DNA from 2 places in the Arthrobacter sp. TmtSoilC77 genome. Region 1 is predicted to be linked to the other one. Evidence: riboswitches for the same ligand, from Rfam matches in the RefSeq annotation. Region 1 holds a riboswitch; the other holds the start of a gene.

Region 1 (7,833 bases):
ACGCGTGAGGAACTCGACGCTCTCCAGGATGAAGCAACCCCGGGCATGGAAGGGGCAGCTCTGTGAAAGAACTCGTTCTGTTGGTGACTGCTGTCATCCTGAGCTTGGCTGCGGTGGGAGCGATCATCCGTATCGCCATTGGCCCCTCCTTGCTGGACCGCGTTTTGGCATCGGATGTCCTGCTGGCCATTCTTGGAGCCGCGCTGGCGATCGATATGGCGATGAACCGGCACCTGAACAACTTGGTGTTGCTCGTGGCTCTCGCCGTGATCGGCTTTGTAGGCTCCGTAACGTTTGCCCGGTTTGTCGCGGATCGGAGGGATCAGAGCAATGACTCCTGAACCTACTGGCGTGGATGCCGTAATCGACGCGGTGACGGCCGTGTTTCTTGTGGTGGGTGCCCTGATGTCGCTGGGCGCAGCAATTGGCCTCCTGCGGTTCCCCGACCTCATGAGCCGCATGCACGCGGCAACGAAGCCGCAAGTCCTGGGTCTTTTCCTGATGCTTGCAGCCATGGGCCTGCAAATGCGCACATGGTGGGTTTGGCCGGTTCTCGTGGTCGCCTGGATATTCCAGCTGCTGACCGCACCGGTCTCCGCACACATGGTGGGCCGCTCCGCTTACCGAACCAAGCATGGGCACCGCGAACTGCTCACCAAGGATGAGCTTGAAGCGGTTGTCCAAAGGGCAGCCGGCGACGATTCTACCTAGACGATGTCGTGGGTCTTTGCGAAGCGGGCGATGGCACGCTGGGTGCCACGGCTCGCGAAAACCTGGATGAGCGTACTGACGAAGGCCGAAATCAGCGCGAAGGACAAGGCTGAGCGGAGGCTCGTTTCCATATCGTCGTGGCCCGTGGGCGGCTTGTTGCCGGTGGCCTTTTCCCAGCCCTTGTTGACCAACTTGGTGCCGACGAATCCGGCTGCAAGGCTTACTCCGGCACCCAGCAGCTTGAAAAAGAGGTTCATGCCCCCAGCCTAGCCTCACATGCAGGCGGGTTGGGACTAGCGGCGGTTTTCGCGTTCCTTGAGGAAAGCTGCCATGGAACCGCGTGGTGCCAGGACAGGAACAACATCGTGATCGGCTTCCCAGACGGCATCCACGGTTCCGAGACCGGAAATTTCCTTGAGCAGGTAATACGTGGGTGGCATCAGCTGCAACTGACCGGCCGCCTCGGCCGCCAGGATCCCGTCCACCGGCATCCAGAGTGATTGCCACGCTTCAGTGGTTTGGTGCTGGGGTGCTGCTTCCGGAGCAGGCTTGGCTACATAGAAGTACGTGTCGAAGCGCTTGGGCATGTCCGTGGGCGTGACCCAGTTTGCCCAGGGGCGAAGGTCTGAGGCGTCAAGGCGAAGTCCGGCCTCCTCCCAAACTTCCCGCAGGGCAGCGGTGAGCACCATGCCTGACTTTGCCGGGGCCTGTACAGGATTGACGGCGATGGAACTCAGATGCCAGTCTGCAGCGTGCTGTTCCAGCAGCCGGACAGGGTAATCCCATCCATCCTGGTCAGCGGCATCAACCCGGCCGCCCGGAAAGACCACCATGCCGGCGGCGAAGTCCATGGTGGCAACCCTGTGCTGGACGAAGGCCTCAAGCCCGCCCGGTGCGTCACGGAGCAGGATGACGCTCGCGGCAAGGCGGGGTTGGGGAACTGGCATGTCCGTAATGGGAAGGTCCGTCATGAATTACCCCTTTGCCGCGTCGATTCCTGCTGGATCATTGTCTCAGGTCCTGTTGTGGGGCCCGGTGTGCGTGCTCAGACCGGAGAATGGGGCGCAGAGCCGGCCCCGCAACGCAGGAGACAGGGGAGCCAACCGCTTTGTGACTAGCCCAAGGAGCCCACGAACACCCACAGGTGTAAACTGAACCACGCCCATAAGGGCAGATTAATAACGACAGGGGAGCGCCGCCGTCGGACCTTGCAGAGATGCAGGTGACGCGAGGGCGCTGAGAGTGCGGACAGCCGCAGACCCTCGAACCTGATCCGGTTAGTACCGGCGCAAGGGAGTCGAGCTTCTCAGAGTGTCCGGATCCGGGCGGCGCAGGCCGGCCGGGGGTTTCCGGGGAGCACTTTCCCCTCCTGTACCTCAGGAGGCAGAAAAAATGACCACGGCAAGCGTGAAGAAGACCAGTTATAACTGGCGTGTTGTAGACATCGTGGTGGCAGCTTTGATTGCCATCGCCGGCGGCGTGATCTTCTGGGCCTGGTCCCAGGGCGCCGCAATCGTATCCATCCCCATGAACGCCACGTATCCGCCGCTCACCGGTTTGATCGCCGGTGGCTGGATGATCCCGGCCGTCCTGGGCATGCTCATCATCCGCAAGCCGGGCGCAGCCCTGTTCTGCGAAGCCGTCGCCGCCACCGGCGAACTCATCATGGGTTCCCAGTACGGCACCACCGTCCTCATCTCCGGCGTCCTCCAGGGACTGGGTGCGGAACTCGTCTTCGCTGCGTTCCGGTACAAGAAGTTCGACCTCTCCGCTGCACTCCTCGCAGGTGCCGGCTCGGGCCTCTTCTGCGGTCTCAACGATTCCTTCCTGCCTTGGGGCTGGAACATCGCCTACGAAGCAATCGACAAGCTGGCTTACATCGCCTTCACCACGCTCTCCGGTGCGATCATCGCGGGCGCGCTGTCCTGGGTTGCCACCCGCGGGCTGGCCAAGACCGGTGTACTGAGCTCCTTCGCGTCGCGGAAGGCTGCTTCGGAGCCCGTCTTCAACTAATGCCTGCCACGCAAAGCAGCGGCCAGGTACGGCCTGCCGCCATCACCGCCCAAGGGTGGGGATGGCGGCATGCCGGACGTTCCACACCCGCCATCCAGGACCTCGATTTCCGGATCGGGCCCGGCGAGCGTGTGCTCTTGCTGGGTCCATCGGGCGCAGGGAAATCGACACTGCTCCACGCCCTCGCCGGTGTGCTGGGTGATGAGGAGGACGATTCCGACGAGACCGGCTCGCTGTTGATCGACGGCGTTGCTCCCCGCGAACAGCGCGGCCGCGCAGGTCTGATGCAGCAGGATCCGGAAACCCAGGTAGTGCTGTCCCGGGTGGGTGACGATGTCGCGTTTGGCGCCGAAAACCTGGCCGTTCCCCGGGAAGAAATTTGGGCGCGCGTCCATGAAGCGCTCGACGACGTCGGGTTGCGCACCCCTGCAGGCGGCGGCTTGGCACTGGATCACCCGACGGCGGCCCTCTCCGGCGGGCAGAAGCAGCGCCTTGCGTTGGCTGGCATCCTGGCGATGCGGCCCGGGCTGATCCTCCTGGACGAACCTACGGCCAACCTTGATCCGGTGGGCGTGCTTGAGGTTCGGGACGCCGTGCAGCGCTGCCTGGACAAGACCGGCGCCACTTTGGTTGTCGTTGAACACCGTGTGTCCGTGTGGAAGGACCTGGTGGACAGGATCGTGGTCCTCCAGCCACCCTCGGCCGGGGGCGGTGTGCTCCTGGACGGCCCCCCGGATCAGGTGCTCACAGAGGCCCGCACCATGTTGATGGCAGCGGGAGTGTGGGTGCCCGGATACGTTCCGGCTACCCGCGCCCGCAGGGCCAAGTCCACGGCATCGGTTCCTGCCGGCCATGAATCCACGCACCAGCTCCTCCTCGTCGCACAGGACCTGGCTGTTTCCCGTGGGAAGTCCCGTCGTCGCCGTTTCAAGACCATCCCGCCCGTCCCCGTGCAATCGGATATCAGTGCACAAGTACGGGCTGGCCAGGCACTGACCATCACGGGTCCGAACGGTGCAGGCAAATCTACTTTTGCGCTCACATTGGCCGGCCTTCTGGCGCCGGTTGACGGCAAGGTGAGTGCCGCCGTCGAGCTTTCCGAGGGAGCTGGAATCGACCCGTTCAAGTGGAAGGCGGATCAGCTGATTTCCCGCATTGGCACCGTGTTCCAGGAACCGGAGCACCAATTTGTGACGGGCAAGGTTCTGGACGAGCTGATGTTCGGACCAAAGCATCTGGGCCACGGTGAAGAACGCGTGGATGAATTGCTGGAGCGTTTGCGGCTCACGCATTTGGTGGACGCGAATCCTTACACGTTGTCCGGCGGCGAGAAGCGAAGGTTGTCCGTGGCCACGGTCCTTGCGGCCCACCCTAAGGTGCTGGTCCTGGACGAGCCCACGTTCGGCCAGGACGCCAACACCTGGGCCGAACTGGCATCCTTCCTCTCTGAACTGCTCGATGCTGGAACAGCCGTTGTGTCCGTGACACACGACGAAGAATTCAGCGCGGTCCTGGGCGGCACCGAGCTGCGCCTGGATCCAGCTACGCCGCAAGCTCCGGACCCGCACAGCGAAGCAGCCCGCCAGGAAGCCGGTGCTGCATGAGGGACGCCCTGAACCTGCGCGGCAACCACGCCCTCCTCACGCGCGCCAACCCCTTGGTTAAGTTCGTGTCCGTGTTCCTCATTTCGCTGGTGCTGGCATTGTCGATCGACTGGGTGTCCGCTTCGACTGCCCTCGTCGCCGAGCTGGCCCTGTTCCCGTTGGCTGGCCTCACGCTGGGGCTTCTGTGGCAGCGGGCCTGGCCGCTCATCATTGCTGCAGCGATAGGTGGTTGGAGCACCGCAATTGTGGCGGCTGACAGCGGGGCTGTACTGCTCGACGTCGGACTCTGGTCCATCAGCGAAGGTTCCCTTCAGCTGGGGCTGGGATTCATGCTGCGCGGCCTGGCGATAGCCCTGCCGGCAATCCTCTTGATGACCTGCACAGATCCAACCGACCTGGCTGATGCGCTGGCACAGAAAGCAAGGCTGCCACACCGCTTTGTCCTTGGATCGCTGGCCGCGATGCGCCTGGTGGGATTGATGGCTGAGGAATGGCAGACCATCGGCATGGCCAGGCGGGCCCGCGGAGTGGGTTCGCAGGGCAGTCCGCTGCAACGGCTCAAGGCAACGCTTGGACAGAGCTTCGGGCTGCTGGTCCAGGCAGTGCGTCGGGCTTCCCGGTTGGCCGTCACCATGGAGGCGCGTGGTTTCGGTGGCGGGCAGAGAACGTGGGCCCGGGAATCCACATACTCCCTCCTGGATGTCTGGGTCCTCCTGGGCGGCCTCGTCATCGCTGCCGCTGCTGTACTGGCGGCCGTCGGCGCTGGAACGTGGAGTTTCGTCTGGCGTTAGCTCTTCCGTTGGATCTTCTCGAACCTTGCCCGGGTGAGGAACCCCAACTGGGCTTCCTTTTCAGCCAGCTGGATGACGGGGCCAAGCTCGAAACACGTGGTCTCGAGGCGGCGAACTGCCTTTGCGTTGCGGGCGTCCGGCTCAACAATGATCCGGTCCTTGCCGGGCAGGGAAAACATGTATCGGATGAGGGACGTGACGAGACGTGGTGTGAAGTTGGGAATCGGACGCCTCGCAGGCGCCAGCAGCAAATGCATTCCGATGTCCTCCTCCCGCGCCGGGTATGCCTCGCCTAACGGATCGTGTAACGGTTCATAAGTCTGGAAGAGCGCCAGCGGCTCGCCATCGACCACCACCAAAAAGGCATGGTGAGTGTCCAAGGAGTCAAGGAAAGCGTAGATCTCCAGGACGTCCTCGCGCGAATGCTCCAGCATGCCCCAGAACCTGGCACGAGGCTGGCTGACCCAACCATGAATGAGGTCAAGGTCTTCGGCGGGAACCAACGGGACGATCCGCAGTACGCCCCATCCGTGAAGTTCTTCGGTGTAGATCGTGGTCCGGACAGCGAAGTCCCGGGTGCTTGTGGTCATGATTTCCTTTGGGCTGGGCTGGGCTTGGTTCGTGCGAATTAGGGGGCGTCTTAGGAGTGGTCATGACTGAGCTCGCTCCAGTCCGTGACCACAGGGATCATCTTTCCTGAGGCCCAGAGCGGCATCTGGTCCGTAAAATGTGGATGCTCAGGCCGTCCAGCAGCGCCGAATGGCACAATCCAACGGCTGTTGCTGCGATCGGACAGGTCCCAGACATAGCGGGCCACGGGTCCGCGGAAACTGCGGTCGTCCACACCAGGGAGGCTTTCGGTGCAGAGTACGCATCCGGTATCTCCGCTTAGTTCTGGGGTTGGTGCCGAAGCGGCGAGGTCGCCTGGGAGAACGTGGACCGCCAGGAGCTTATGCCGATCGCCCCATACGGCATCGTCCAGCAAGGAGTCTTCCAAGGCTGCATCCTCGAGTGCGGCCGCGGCCTCCACAGCCATATCGATACCAAGCTGCGAGGCTCTGACCAACAGCGTTTCCAGGGCGAAACCTATGCGTGAAGCGACCGACAGCCAGGGCCCGAACAGAGGGGAATACCCGGTAGGTTCAGCCAGAGCCGCCAGCGCGGGATGACGTGCTATGCGCTGAACCAAGGCGCCCCGCCATGACGCGAAAACGGCCGCAGTGTGGCTGCCGGCCGCCATTGTCCCGTCCCACTCGAGCAGCAGCGTTCGCAGTGACTTGGCCTCCCTGGACATATCTGCCGGGTCGAGGTTGCCCAGCACCTCCCGGAACATGGGCCATGGACCGAGCAAGGAATCCATATGGATGGATTGCATGTGGTCCACGGTCAGTTCACCATGCACCTCCTCCAGAAGCTCCCGAATCCGCAGAGCCCTATGGGCGGGGGCGAACTCCATCGCTACGGCATCGCCGCCGCCTGCAGCACGATCATTGGCGCTGACTGCAAGCCGTTGGACCTCCGTGCGCGGCAGGGCAATGTAATCGCCGTCCCAGCCATGCCGTGCCGACAACGCCGGAGCAGGCAACCGTCGGTTGGCCGGATTTCGTTGGGGAACCAATCCAGCTACGAAATGCCGTACCGCTCCGGCAGCATCAGCAGTCACGACGCTGTTGACCGGTTCCACCCACGAATCGAAAGCTGCTTCGACGTCGCCCACACTCCCGCTTCTCAGCAGTGGCAGGAGGGCCTCGAAACCGAGCCGCCCCTCAACCTGCGCCGGGAAACGCAAACTCAACGCGGCGCCGTCGGGCGTTTCCGAGATCACTGGACCGCGGGCGGTCTCGATGATCTCCACTGTCTCTGTGCCTACAGAGTCGCCATGACGGATATGGATGGTTTCGCTACTTACGACGGCGGGTTCCCAGCCTCGCGGGCCGTGCGCCTCGATGCGCTCGCCGCCCGCCTCCGGGGCGGGGACGCGGCGCAACCGCTCTTCGAAGAGGTCCTGGTAGTCGGCCATGGCGTTGGTGACGGCCCAGGCGGTCTTTCCGGTGTGGCCAAAATGCGGCAGCCCGGGAACGCCGGGAAACGCGAAGCCGACTGCGTCGAACTCCGGGCACGCAAGCCGAACCTGCTGGTACACCCCGGGCAGTTCCATGAGGCGGTGTGGGTCGCCGGCGATCAGGGGGAGTCCGCTCGCGGTCATTGAGCCGTGGACCGCCCACGCGTTGCTGCCGGACCAGACCGGGGCTTCGATGCTGAACAAGCTGATGGCATCGTGGCCCAGCGTCCTGGCCACGTGGGCGCGGAAAAGTTTGTTGGGGAAGGTGGAGAACAGAATGTGATGCACCAGGAACACCCCTAGCGGCGTCCAAGGGTTCCACGGTTCCGGTGCGCTGCCGGAACCGTCAAATTCGGGCCCGCCGCGCAGATTGGTGGCCAGCGCGTGGTTGACGCCTGCAACATACTGGCCAACCCATCGTTGGGTTGCGGGATCCAGCCCGTTGAAACAACGGCGGGCAGTCTCGTTCAGCCGGGACTGCCGGGCAAAACGATCCCATACCACCACATCGGGGCCCAGAACTTCAGCCATACGGCCCTCCGAGCGCCAGCGCTCCAGCTCAATCTGCCATGATCGATCCGTTGCTGCGTTCATGCCCTGCAGGAAGGCGAGTTCGTCCGCCGACCCGGCCCACAGATGGGGGATTCCCCAG
Region 2 (7,833 bases), 1.4 Mb from region 1:
CAAGACCCAGCAGGATTCGCTGATCGGCAACGTGTACCTGGGCAAGGTCCAGAATGTTCTGCCGTCCATGGAAGCTGCCTTCGTGGACATCGGACGCGGGCGCAACGCCGTTCTTTACGCCGGCGAAGTCAATTGGGACGCCGTCAATCTCGAGGGACAGCCGCGCCGGATCGAGAATGCCCTCAAGTCCGGTGATTCTGTCCTGGTGCAGGTGACCAAGGATCCTGTTGGCCACAAGGGCGCGCGCCTCACAAGCCAGATTTCCCTTCCGGGCCGCTACCTTGTGTACGTGCCTGGCGGTTCCATGACCGGCATCTCGCGCAAACTGCCCGACGTCGAACGCAACCGCCTCAAGCGCATCCTCAAGGATCGTTTGCCTGAGAACGCCGGCGTCATCGTGCGCACAGCCGCTGAAGGTGCCTCCGAGGAAGAACTGACGCACGACATCAACCGTTTGCGCGCCCAGTGGGAAGGCATTGAAGGCCAGGCGTCCTCCACCAAGGTGCTGGCACCCGAACTGCTCTACGGCGAACCTGACCTCACTATCAAGGTGGTCCGGGATGTCTTCAACGAGGACTTCTCCAAGCTGATTGTGTCCGGCGACGACGCGTGGGACACCATTGAGGCTTACGTCACCTATGTTGCTCCCGATTTGGTGGGCCGCCTTGAAAAGTGGACCAAGGACCAGGACATTTTTGCGGCCTGGCGGATCGACGAACAGATCCACAAGGCCCTGGAGCGTAAGGTCTTCCTGCCGTCCGGCGGTTCGCTTGTCATCGACCGCACCGAGGCCATGACCGTCGTGGACGTCAACACAGGTAAGTTCACCGGCAGCGGTGGAAACCTTGAAGAAACCGTCACCAAGAACAACCTTGAAGCGGCCGAGGAAGTAGTTCGCCAGCTGCGCCTGCGCGATATCGGCGGCATCATTGTCATCGACTTCATCGACATGGTCCTTGAATCCAACCGTGACCTGGTACTCCGCCGATTGGTGGAATGCCTGGGCCGTGACCGCACCAAGCATCAAGTGGCTGAGGTGACGTCGCTTGGCCTGGTGCAGATGACACGCAAGCGCATGGGCACAGGCCTGCTTGAAGTGTTCGGTGAGCAGTGCGAGCACTGCGCCGGACGCGGCGTCGTCACCCATGATGAGCCCGTGGAACACCGACGCGCCAACGTAGTTGCCGCCGAGCACCACCGTCCACACACAGAACCGCAGCAGCCTGCTGCCCGGAATGAACGCAAGCGTCGCCGTGGGAAAGGTGGGGGAGCGGTAGCCGAGGAACCAGTCTCCACCCACAGCACCGCTGCCGCCCCGGTAGCTGCGCCAAGTGGCAAGGAGTCGGTTGACCCCGTTCGCCAGGCGAAGGCCGAGGCGACCAGGGCGGCTCTTGCCACCATCGCCGCTGCAGCGCATGCCGCGCACTTGCACGACGACGAAGTTCACCGCGCGGAGGAACTGGCACGCGCAGCCGGTCAGCATCACGACACGGCTGAATCCGTGTCTGATACGGCAACCGGCGATGCCGGGGGAGCGGCCGCAGCTGATGCCGCCAGCCATGAAGCAGCGGTTCGGGAGGCACGGTCCACGCCCGTTTTGCGCTTCGGCGGCGAAGAAGTGGCGCTTCCATTCGTGGAGCACCATGAGGAACCGTCTGCGGGCAAGCCGGCCATGAGCCTGGACCTGCTGGCGGAGGCGTTCTCGCACCTCGGTGCTGCACCGGCTGCCGAGGAAAACACTGTGGATACGGTTTCCGGACCTGCCACGGCTTCCGAAACTTCCGCTGCCTCCGCTGCCACTACCTCCGCTGCAAGTGCTGCGGCCACCGACGGTCAGAACGATCGTTCTTCGCGTTCGCGTGGAAGTCGAGGCCGAAGGAACCGTAGCGCGAGCAGGGCACAGGGTGCCGCAAACGAAACCAGCGTGGAGCACCACGAGGTAACTGCCGCAGCCGCGGGTGGAACGGCCCACGAGGCCAAAGCGCCGGCAGCGGAAGAGCCTGCCAAAAAGAAGGCAGCTGACGAGCCCATCATCCTCGGCGTAGGAGTTCCAGCTTCGGAGTTGTAAGCACGTCAGCACTGATGACGTGTTGAAAGAGTCCCGCAATATCCGATGTCGTCGGATACTGCGGGACTCTTTTGTCGCCGGCAGTCACATCCATGCACCCAAGCAGGCCGGTTCCCGGACCGCTGGACTTCCCGGCTACGCTAGGAAACTGACACGGGGTGCCGGGCGCTGGGCCTGGCTGAGATCCAGACCCGTTGAACCTGTCCGGTTAGCACCGGCGAAGGGATGTCCATCATGGCTTCATTGTCCAGTTCCCCTGTCTACCCCCTTGACCCCGCCGGTAGCGTTGGCGGACCCGTGGCTGCCCGGCAACATCCGCGGGTGCTTAGCATTGCCGGTTCGGATCCGTCCGGAGGCGCAGGGATCCAGGCAGACCTGAAGAGCATTGCTGCGCACGGTGGTTACGGAATGGCTGCCATCACGGCGCTCACGGCACAGAACACCCTTGGAGTCAGTGCAGTCCATGTTCCGCCCGTGGAGTTCCTGCGCCAGCAACTGGACGCCATCAGCAGCGATATTGAGATTGATGCCGTCAAGATCGGGATGTTGGGTGACGCGTCCGTCATCCACGAAGTCCGCAGCTGGCTCGAAGACGTGCGTCCCGCCGTCGTGGTCCTTGACCCGGTGATGGTGGCCACCAGCGGCGACCGGCTTCTGCGTGGGAACGCCGAAGCCGCGCTTCGCAGCCTCCTGCCTTTGGCGGATCTCGTTACCCCCAACCTTCCCGAACTGGCTATGTTGCTGGGGGAGCCTGACGCCCCGGACTGGGCCACTGCCCTTGACCAAGGCAAGCGTCTGGCTGCCGAATGTGGAACGACCGTCCTGGTGAAGGGTGGCCATTTGGCAGGAGCGGAATGTCCTGATGCCTTGGTCAATACGAGCGGCTTGCTGCGGCAGGACGTTATCGAGGTGGCCGGTCCCCGCGTGGATACCCGGAACAGCCACGGAACGGGCTGTTCGCTCTCCTCGGCATTGGCCACGGTGCAGGCCCGCAGAGGTGACTGGGAAGCGTCACTGCGGGAGGTTAAGCCGTGGCTGCTGCAGGCCCTTTCTGCGGCCGACGGGCTCGACGTGGGCAGGGGCAGCGGGCCGATCCAGCACTTTCACCATCTGGAGCCAACACGGAATCCTGCTGGCCGGTCCGGCGATTTTGCCGCGCGACTTTGGGCGGAAGCCACGCCGGAGTTGGACGCAATCTACGGCCTGGCGTTCATCCAGGGCCTGCAGTCGGGGAGGCTCTCTGAGCCCGAGTTCAACTACTACCTTGCCCAGGACGCCATCTACCTCAACGGCTATTCCCGGGTTCTGGCCCGCGCCGGTGCCCTTGCCCCCACTGAGGAAGAGCAGCTCTTCTGGGCCAAGGCGTCACAGACCTGCCTTGAGGTCGAGTCCGAGCTTCATCGGAACTGGCTGAGCACGCGCCCGGCTCCGACGCAGACCGGACCCGTGACCAAGTCGTACGTGGACCACCTCCTGGCCACTTCCGCGTCCGGCAGTTACGCTGTGTTGCTCGCAGCAATCCTGCCCTGTTACTGGCTGTACGCGGAGGTAGGCCGGCAACTCCACGCGGCCTACGTGGATGCAGGCGCACCCGGCGACCACCCGTACGCCGACTGGTTGAAGACCTACGCCGACGAGGAGTTTGCTGCCGCAACCCGCAAAGCGATCGACCTTACGGACGCAGCCGCCCTCAAGGCCTCTGCGCAGGAACGCGAGGCCATGGTTGAGGCCTTTACACACTCTTGCCGCTACGAGACGGCCTTCTTTGATGCGCCAAGGCTCTTCGCCTGAGTTCGATTTCCGTGGTTTCTGCATAGCCGATCGACGAAACTCCCGCGCGTCGCCAGCCAGATCGCAGCATTCCCGCCCAAACCCTGTAGGCTGTATGGGCACGGTGCCGGGAGAGTCCGTTACAACTGGTGATGCAAGTCACCCGATAGCCTCCGGACCCGGCCTCATTTGCAGCTGAAGGTCAAACTAGCGTAATCTTGATCTTCGGTGCTTACGCCAACACTTGGGTTATGCCCCTTGGAATTGTTCATGGGATGACTCGCGGGCTTCGATCTGAAGTCCACGGCGTTGAGGCACAGCGCGAACCAAGCCTGATTCCGGTTCAAGGTTCCGCACGCAAATTTAGTAAGAAACGTCGAGAGAAGTGAGTACCCAAGTGGTGTACGCGATTGTCCGCGCAGGCGGCCGCCAAGAAAAAGTTTCCGTTGGAGACTACGTAACGCTTAACCGCGTCCCCGGTGGAGCCGGCAGCACGCTTGAGCTGCCCGCCTTGCTCCTGGTTGACGGCGACAAGGTCACGTCCGCTGCTGCGGACCTGGCCAAGGTCAAGGTCACGGCTGAGATCCTTGAGGACCTTCGCGGTCCCAAGATCGTCATCCAGAAGTTCAAGAACAAGACCGGCTACAAGAAGCGCCAGGGTCACCGTCAGGAACTGACCAAGATCAAGATCACGAGCATCAAGTAACTTTCGTTACTCTGTTCAGATTTTCAGTTTCCCCAGAAATTTAGAGGCAGGCATTTCACATGGCACACAAAAAAGGCGCGAGCTCCACTCGCAACGGTCGTGACTCCAACGCACAGCGCCTCGGCGTCAAGCGTTTCGGTGGCCAGGTAGTTTCCGCAGGCGAGATCATCGTTCGCCAGCGCGGAACCCACTTCCACCCCGGTGCAGGCGTCGGCCGCGGTGGCGACGACACCCTGTTCGCACTCGAGGCCGGTGCGGTTGAGTTTGGTACTCGCCGCGGACGTCGCGTAGTGAACATCGTTGCTGCTGCAGCTGCAGAGTAACAACAAGTTCTGAACCGGTGGAGCGGGCCAAACGGCCCGCTCCACCGTTCTTTTAACCGCATTACAATCGATTAGGGCGCCCATGGCGCTCTGGTTTATGCAACAGCGCTGGCAACAGCAAGAGGAGATTCACGTGGCGAGCTTTGTAGACCGGGTAGTCCTGCACGTATCCGGCGGAACCGGCGGCCACGGCTGTGTCTCTGTCAAGCGGGAAAAGTTCAAGCCTCTCGGTGGACCCGACGGCGGCAATGGCGGCAACGGCGGAGACGTCATCCTTAGGGTGTCGGCGCAGACCACCACCTTGCTTGACTACCACCACGCCCCCCACCGCCACGCCACCAACGGTGGCCCTGGCATGGGTGATTGGCGTGGCGGCAAGAACGGCGAAACCTTGATCCTCCCCGTGCCGGACGGCACCGTGGTGAAGACGAAGGACGGCGAGGTCCTCGCTGACCTCGTGGGCGAAGGCACGGAGTATGTTGCCGCGGCAGGTGGCCAGGGCGGTCTCGGAAACGCCTCACTGTCCTCGCAGAAGCGGCGCGCGCCCGGCTTCGCGCTACTGGGCATTGAAGGCGAATCCAGCGACATCGTCCTGGAACTGAAGTCCATCGCCGACATCGCGCTGGTCGGATTCCCCTCCGCTGGAAAATCCAGCCTCATTGCGGCCATGTCCGCTGCCCGGCCAAAGATTGCCGACTACCCCTTCACCACCCTCATTCCCAACCTTGGCGTCGTCCAGGCCGGCGACATCCGGTTCACCATCGCCGATGTGCCCGGCCTGATCGAAGGCGCCAGCGAGGGCAAGGGCCTTGGCCACAACTTCCTGCGCCACGTTGAACGCTGCGCGGCCCTGGTTCACGTCCTGGACTGCGGAACCCTGGAATCGGACCGTGATCCACTCTCCGATCTGGCCATCATTGAGGCGGAACTGGAGAAGTACGCCGTGGACATGAGCTACGCCGGCGTAGACGGCGAAGTAGTGCCGTTGAACGAGCGTCCCAAGCTTGTTGTCCTGAACAAAGTGGATCTTCCGGATGGCAAGGACATGGCGGAGTTCGTTCGTCCGGACCTCGAAGCACGCGGCTACCGTGTGTTCGAAGTCTCGGCAACCAGCCACGAGGGCCTGCGCCAGCTAGGCTTCGCAATGGCGGAGATCGTCAAGGCTGCGCGGGATGCCGTAGAGACTGCCCCTCCCAAGGTTGCCCCGCCCATCCTTCGTCCGCGCGCCGTCAACGAGAGCGGATTCCGGATCCGCCGCGAGGAAAAGAACCTCGAGCCGCTGTTCCGCGTGTTGGGCGAGAAGCCTGTCCGCTGGGTCAAGCAGACCGACTTCACCAACGAGGAAGCCATTGGCTACCTGGCCGATCGCCTGGCCAAGCTGGGCGTCGAGACGGAGCTCTTCAAGGTTGGAGCGAAGCCCGGCGATACGGTGGTCATCGGCGAGGAAGATGGCGTGGTCTTCGACTGGGAGCCCACCATGATGGCAGGCGCCGAGCTCCTGGCGACTCCCCGTGGTACCGATATCCGCGTCGCGGACATCGGCGACCGTCCCACACGTTCGCAAAAGCGCGATGAACAGCTTGAGCGCCGGGAAGCGAAGGCTGCCGCCCGTGCTGAACTCGAAGCCGAGCGCAAGGCTGGCATCTGGACTGAGTCCGTCAGCCGTCGTCGTGCCCAGCCCGTAACGGAAGGCCACCTGGATACCGGTGATGACGACTAGGACTGTCGAAATTCCGGACGCAGAGGTTCTTGAGCGCCAGGCCCTGGCCACCGCCAAGAGGATTGTTGTCAAAGTGGGCTCGTCCTCGCTGACCAGTATCAAGGGCGGCATTTCCGAGAAATCGCTGACTTCGCTGGTTAATGCGCTGGCTGACAAGCGAAATGCCGGTACTGAAATCATCCTGGTTTCTTCGGGCGCCATCGCGGCAGGTCTTGCCCCGCTGGGGCTCGCCAAGCGCCCGAAGGACCTCGCTACCCAACAGGCTGCGGCAAGCGTGGGGCAGGGCCTGTTGATGGCGCGCTATACGCAAGCTTTCAGCGCGCACGGCGTCACGGTCAGCCAGGTCCTGCTGACAGCTGACGACCTCATGCGCCGGACGCAACACACCAATGCTTTCCGTGCCCTGGACCGCCTGCTGAACCTCGGTGTCGTTCCCGTCGTCAATGAGAACGACACCGTGGCAACCCATGAGATCCGTTTTGGGGACAACGATCGCCTCGCAGCCCTGGTGGCACACCTGGTGCGCGCCGACGCACTCGTGCTGCTCTCCGACGTCGATGCCCTGTACGACGGTCCACCCTCGCACGGCGCCAAGCGCATCCCCTTGGTTCGTGGTCCGCAGGACCTCCAGGACGTGACCATTGGCAAGGCAGGCAAAGCCGGTGTAGGTACCGGCGGCATGATGACCAAAGTGGAAGCGGCGTCCATTGCTGCCGGGTCAGGGATCCACGCGCTAGTGACTTCGACGCCCAATGCTGCAGCTGCCTTGGCAGGGGAGGACGTAGGAACGTGGTTCGCCGTCAACGGCAGCCGCAAGCCCGTCCGGCTCCTGTGGCTGGCTCACCTGGCAACGGTTCACGGGCGCTTGATGCTCGACGACGGCGCGGTGAAGGCAGTGCGCGACCGGCATAGGTCACTCCTGCCCGCGGGGATATCGGACGTATCCGGGGACTTCGAAGCCGGCGACCCCGTTGAAATGGTGGCTTTGGATGGAACAGTGATTGCCCGCGGCCTGGTGAACTATTCCTCGGAGGAGCTTCCCCGCATGCTTGGACGCTCCACCCAGGAACTCGGCCAGGCAATGGGCCGCGGATACGACCGCGAAGTTGTTCATGTTGACGACCTCGTACTCCTTTAGGCTGCGCCCTCATCTAAACTTGGAGCATGACTGAAGCGCTGACCCCTGACGCCCCTGTGATTTCCGACGTTTCCGGTGCCGCCGGCCAGACGCCGGAGAACCCTGTGG

What was found. Region 1 has a riboswitch for thiamine pyrophosphate ahead of AC6I99_RS19480 (ECF transporter S component). Riboswitches for the same ligand answer to the same signal wherever they lie in the genome.
Region 2: it holds a riboswitch for thiamine pyrophosphate, as region 1 does, so the genes downstream of both, AC6I99_RS13035 (bifunctional hydroxymethylpyrimidine kinase/phosphomethylpyrimidine kinase) here and AC6I99_RS19480 (ECF transporter S component) in region 1, are expected to answer to the same signal.

What each region holds. Positions count from the first base shown of each region.
Region 1 covers NZ_AP046050.1:4,213,969-4,221,801, reverse strand. Annotated here, with positions in the region: gene AC6I99_RS19505 (Na+/H+ antiporter subunit E) at 1-66, shown strand, start outside; gene AC6I99_RS19500 (MrpF/PhaF family protein) at 63-341, shown strand; gene mnhG (monovalent cation/H(+) antiporter subunit G) at 331-711, shown strand; gene AC6I99_RS19490 (DUF4235 domain-containing protein) at 708-968, opposite strand; gene AC6I99_RS19485 (NUDIX hydrolase) at 1,005-1,682, opposite strand; TPP riboswitch at 1,888-2,024, shown strand; gene AC6I99_RS19480 (ECF transporter S component) at 2,104-2,724, shown strand; gene AC6I99_RS19475 (ABC transporter ATP-binding protein) at 2,724-4,328, shown strand; gene AC6I99_RS19470 (energy-coupling factor transporter transmembrane component T family protein) at 4,325-5,119, shown strand; gene AC6I99_RS19465 (GNAT family N-acetyltransferase) at 5,116-5,709, opposite strand; gene AC6I99_RS19460 (penicillin acylase family protein) at 5,760-7,833, opposite strand, start outside.
Region 2 covers NZ_AP046050.1:2,829,857-2,837,689, reverse strand. Annotated here, with positions in the region: gene AC6I99_RS13040 (Rne/Rng family ribonuclease) at 1-2,068, shown strand, start outside; TPP riboswitch at 2,213-2,311, shown strand; gene AC6I99_RS13035 (bifunctional hydroxymethylpyrimidine kinase/phosphomethylpyrimidine kinase) at 2,303-3,859, shown strand; gene rplU (50S ribosomal protein L21) at 4,236-4,544, shown strand; gene rpmA (50S ribosomal protein L27) at 4,604-4,867, shown strand; gene obgE (GTPase ObgE) at 5,001-6,587, shown strand; gene proB (glutamate 5-kinase) at 6,577-7,725, shown strand; gene AC6I99_RS13010 (glutamate-5-semialdehyde dehydrogenase) at 7,752-7,833, shown strand, end outside.